One region of the Brevibacterium luteolum genome, then DNA from elsewhere that is predicted to be linked to it. Evidence: predicted binding sites of a transcription regulator. Region 1 holds the regulator's gene; the other holds the start of a gene.
What was found. The regulator HspR, encoded in region 1, represses chaperone genes until heat shock. The targets are predictions, from matches to a motif close to AAGTTGAGTCNNNNNGACTCAACTT.

Region 1 (2,395 bases):
GGCGACTCCGCAGGACCTCCCCCAACCGCCGCCCTGGATCTAGCACCGACAACGACGAGGAAGAGGACGAGCGTCATGAGCTACCCACCCCAGCCGCCCCCGCCGAACGGCTCGCCAGCAGGCGGGCCGCCTCCGGGAGGTCAGCAGCCGCCGGGTGGCCAGCCGCCGGCACCGCAGTACGGCAGCCAGGCACCTCAACCGGGCCAGCAGCCGCCCCAGTATCCCGGCCAGGCGCCGCAGTACGGCGGCCAAGATCCGTATGCCACCGGGGCTGGTGCCCCGAAGCCGAAGTCGAAGATGACGCTGATCGGCAAGATCCTGACATTCATCGGTGCCGGCATCCTCGCACTCACCATCATCGGCGGCATCATCATGACGATCGCCGGCGTTTCGTCCCTGTCAGGGTTCTCCGATGAGGCGATCCGCGTCAACGGCACTACGAGCCAGTTCTTCGAGGCGGAGTCTGAGTGGCAGGTCTACGCGCCGGAGGACTCCGGCTTCACCAGCTGCACGATCACAGGGCCCACTCCGGTGGGCAAGGGAACGAATCAGACGTCGTCCTACTCCTTCGACGGCAGGACCTATGAGTCGATCGACGGGTTCTCGGTCCGGGAAGCGGGCACCTACTCGATCACGTGCAACCAACCCGATGTCATCATCGCCCCACCCCTGTCGGTCGGCGGGATCTTCTCCACCGTCGGCGGCATTCTCATCGCTGTGTTCGGCGGCCTGCTCGGCGTGGGATTGACGATTCTCGGCATCATCCTGTGGATCGTCGGCCGGAAGCGAGCACAGCGGGCATGACCGACGCCCCGGTTCGACACGGGCCGACTGTCGTGCTGCTCAAGTGGTTCGCGTTGGCACCACTGTTTCTCGACACCCTCATCTGAGGCGATCAAGTCCGGGCGGTACGACCTGGGCAGCGGGGCCGCACCACCGGGACAGCGCAAACGGCGCCCAGCTTCTGAGCTGGGCGCCGCTTCGCATGGTCAGGTGCGAAAGATCGCCTCGCAGGCTGCCGCGTCACCGGCGGCGGTAGAGGAGGATGTCGCGGGAGGCGCGATCGGCCTCACTGCCGCCGGGCCGGGCGCTGGCTGCTGAGGGAAGAGCCCCGGCGATGCGCACCCGCGGGCGCCTGCCGTGCATGACGGAGACGATGTCGCCGCTCTGCCCGGCGGCGAAGACCCGGGATTCGGCCTGCACGCGCTGCCGCAGTCCTTCGACCTGCTGGCGCAGTTCGTGGACGGCGGCATGCGCCTGGGTGGCGGCGTCGCGGGCTTCGTCGAGGTCGCGGTGCAGGGCGAGGATCTCCTTGATGCCGGCGAGATTGATGCCGTCTTCCTTGCTCAGCTTCTGGATCAGCCGCAGCCGCTCGATGTCGCGCGGTGAGTAGCGCCGTCCGGCACCGGCGGTGCGCTTGGGCACCACCAGTCCCATCCGGTCGTACTGCCGCAGCGTCTGCGGGTGCATGCCCGCCAGCTCAGCGGCAACGGAGATGACGTAGACGGCGGCTGTCGCTCCGATGTTCATCGACGCTCACCCCGCTCATCTCTCCCGGGCCCGGTCGAGCAGCCCGGCTCGCGGATTTTCACCGCTGGTGGCCTCACGGAAGGCCTCGACCGCTTCCTTGGCCTTGGGCGTCAGGTTCTTCGGAACGGCGATCTCGACGGTCACCAGCAGGTCGCCGGTGAGCTTCTTCGTCTCGATGCCCTTGCCGCGCACCCGCAGGGTGCGGCCCGACGGTGTGCCGGCCGGGATCTTCACCCGCACCGGCATCCCACCGAGTGTCGGGACCTCGACCTCGGCGCCGAGGGCAGCCTCGTCGAAGGTCACCGGCAGCGTCATCCGCAGGTTCGCGCCGTCGCGGGTGAACACCGGGTGGGGTTCGACCTGCACGGTGAGGATGACATCACCGGGTTCGCCGCCGTTGGGGCTGGCCTTGCCCTTGCCGCGCAGGCGGATCTTCTGCCCGTCTTTGACGCCGGCCGGGGTGCGCACGGTCAGCGGCTTGCCCCCGGGCATCGACAGTTTGACTGTTGCGCCCTTGGCGGCTTCAGTGAAGGACAGCTTCGTGCTGGCCTTGATGTCCCCGCCCTTGAGCGGGCCGGTGGAGAACCCACCGCCGTACGGGCTGTCATAGGGGCTGCCGCCGTAGGAGCCGCCGAATCCGCCGAACAGATCAGCGAACTCCGGCGGGATGTCCCCGCCAGCCGAGCCAGCCGGCCCGCCACCGGGGCTGCGGGTCGTGTAGCGGGTGCGGGTGCCGCCGCCTCCGGTATTGAACAGGCCGGAGAAGATGTCCTCGAACCCGCCGGCACCGCCGGCACCGCCGGCACCGCCGGGTCCGCCGGCGCCGGCGGAGAACCGGGCACCGCCGCGGCCCATCGCCCGCACC
Region 2 (2,395 bases), on a different contig from region 1:
GACGCGCTCATCCGCGAAGGCGCAGGCCCGCAGTACCGTCCGCACCTGCCGCTCATCCTCGGCTCCGATGCCGCCGGCGTCCGCCGCGACACCGGCGAGGAGGTCATCGTCTTCCCCTCGCTCAACTGGGGTGACTCCGACGCCTGCGCCGGCCCGGACTTCAGTATCCTCGGCGGCCCGAGTGACGGCACCTATGCCGAGCTCATCGCCGTGCCGGAAGAGAACCTGTACCCCAAGCCCAAGCGGATGGCCTGGGCCGAAGCCGGTGCACTCGCACTCTCAGGCGTGACAGCCTACCGCGCCTTGTTCACCGTCGGGCAGCTTGAGAAGGGCCAGACCGTCGTCATCCTCGGCGCCGGTTCGGGGCTCTCGCTGCTGGCCCTGCAGCTGGCGGTCAAGGCCGGTGCGCGTGTGGCGGTGACCTCGTCGAATCACGACAAGGTCAACCTTGCCAAGGAACTCGGCGCCGTCGCCGGTGTCGACTACACCGTCGACGACTGGGAGCTGACGCTGCGCGATGAGATCGGCGAGGCCGACCTCGTCTTCGACTCCGTGGGCTCGACGTTGCAGGAATCGGTCATGATGCTCAAGCCCGGCGGCGCCGTCGTCGCCCTCGGCGGGACGGAGAACCAGGGCGTCGTCGAGGACTTCGACATCCGCACCCTGTACCTGGCCCACAAGCGCGTGCTCGGCACCGCCATGGGCTCCCCGCGGGACTTCGCCGGCCTGCTCGATATGGTCGAAGACGGTTCGATCGACCCGATCATCGACTCCGTCTACCCGCTCGACGAGGCGGCAGAGGCCCACTCGCAGCTCGATTCGAACCTGCGCTTCGGCAAGATCGTGCTGAGCACCGACTGAGCCGCAGCACAGCTCCGGCGTCCCCCAGCATTAGGAACTGAGACACGAAACGGGCCGCACACCTGAGCAGGTGTGCGGCCCGTTGGCGTGATGAGCTGGGCGCAGGAGCGCTCAGCCGATCAGGCCTGGGTCTCGTCGCCGGAGATGACGTCTCCGCGCTGGGTGTGGTTGACCGAGATCTTGCGCGGCTTGGCCTCTTCTGCGACCGGGATGGTCAGCAGCAGCACGCCGTCCTCGTAGGCGGCGGTGATCTGGTCGAGGGCGATGCGGTTGCCCAGCGTCAGCTGGCGGGCGAAGGTGCCCGTCGGGCGCTCACGGCTGAGCCACTGCACCTCGGAGCTCTCCGTCGAAGCGGTCCGCTCGGCGCGCACCGTCAGCGTGCGATCCTGCACGTCGACATCGATGCTCGACGGATCGACACCGGGCATGTCGATGCGGGCGACGAAGGCGTCGCCGTCGCGGTACAGGTCCATCGGCAGGGCGGTGCTGTTCGGGGTGCGGGTGATGTCGGAGAAGAAGCGGTCGAGATCGCGGATCGGATCGAACTTTGCAGCCATGGCAGGCTCCTTTCGGTCAGCTGGTCGCTTACGTTGAGTCTAACGCGCTCAAGTTTGGTTTCATTCCCGTCACTTGACCAGTTTCCTGGGAATCACCTCAGTCTCCGTAGAGTGGGCACATGGACTTCGTCAGTGTTGTCGGCGCCCTCATCCCGGTCGCCGGCCTCATCTTCTTCGGCTGGGTGCTGCGCCGGCTGCGGCTGCTGAGTGACCCTGATTTCTGGTCCGGTGCCGAGAAGCTCGCCTACTTCGTCCTACTGCCGGTGCTGCTCTTCCGCAACATCTCAGCTGTCGACATCTCCCACATCGACATCGGCCGCCTGGCCGCCGCCCTCGTCCTGCCGACGATCGGCATCACGATCATCCTCTTCGCACTCAACCGGGTGCTCGCCTCCGACCGGCCATCGTTCACCTCTGTGGTCCAAGGTGCGATCCGGTTCAACACCTATATCGGCCTGTCTCTGTCGGCGACTCTCTTCGGCCCGGAGGGCGCGGCACTGGCTGCCATCGTCGGCGCGGTGCTCGTCCCACTCGTCAACGTGCTCTCCTCGATCGCCTTCGAGCTCTTCCTCGTCGACAAGCGCTCCTGGCTGGCACTCGGCCGCTCGGTCATCCTCAACCCGCTCGTGCTCGGCTGTGCTGCCGGTGGGGCGTGGAATGTGCTGCCGGTGACCACGCCCGAGGCGGTGGCCGGGATGATCGATCCGCTCGCCGCTGCCGCGCTGCCGATCGGCCTGCTGTGCGTCGGTGCTGGCATCCGGCGGTTCTCGGTGCGCGAGCACGCCGTCGCCTTCGTCTCAGCGACCGTGCTCAAGCTGCTCATCGTCCCGGCGGTTACGGTCGTCTCGCTGCTGGCATTCGGCGTCAGGGGAGAGGCTGCTGTCGTCGGGCTCATCTTCCAGTCGATCGCCACAGCCTCCAGCGCCTATGTCATGGCTCGGCAGCTCGGCGGCAACGCCACTCTCATGGCCGCTCTC

Region 2: M3C25_RS12360 (Hsp20/alpha crystallin family protein) is a predicted target of HspR. The motif match lies at 1,449-1,473, and genes of this name have one in related genera.

What each region holds. Positions count from the first base shown of each region.
Region 1 is NZ_JALXPM010000016.1:28,228-30,622, forward strand. Features, by position in the region: gene M3C25_RS05795 (maleylpyruvate isomerase family mycothiol-dependent enzyme) at 1-43, shown strand, start outside; gene M3C25_RS05800 (hypothetical protein) at 76-804, shown strand; gene M3C25_RS05805 (heat shock protein transcriptional repressor HspR) at 1,024-1,530, opposite strand; gene M3C25_RS05810 (DnaJ C-terminal domain-containing protein) at 1,546-2,395, opposite strand, start outside.
Region 2 is NZ_JALXPM010000065.1:3,321-5,715, forward strand. Features, by position in the region: gene M3C25_RS12355 (quinone oxidoreductase family protein) at 1-861, shown strand, start outside; gene M3C25_RS12360 (Hsp20/alpha crystallin family protein) at 981-1,418, opposite strand; gene M3C25_RS12365 (AEC family transporter) at 1,538-2,395, shown strand, end outside.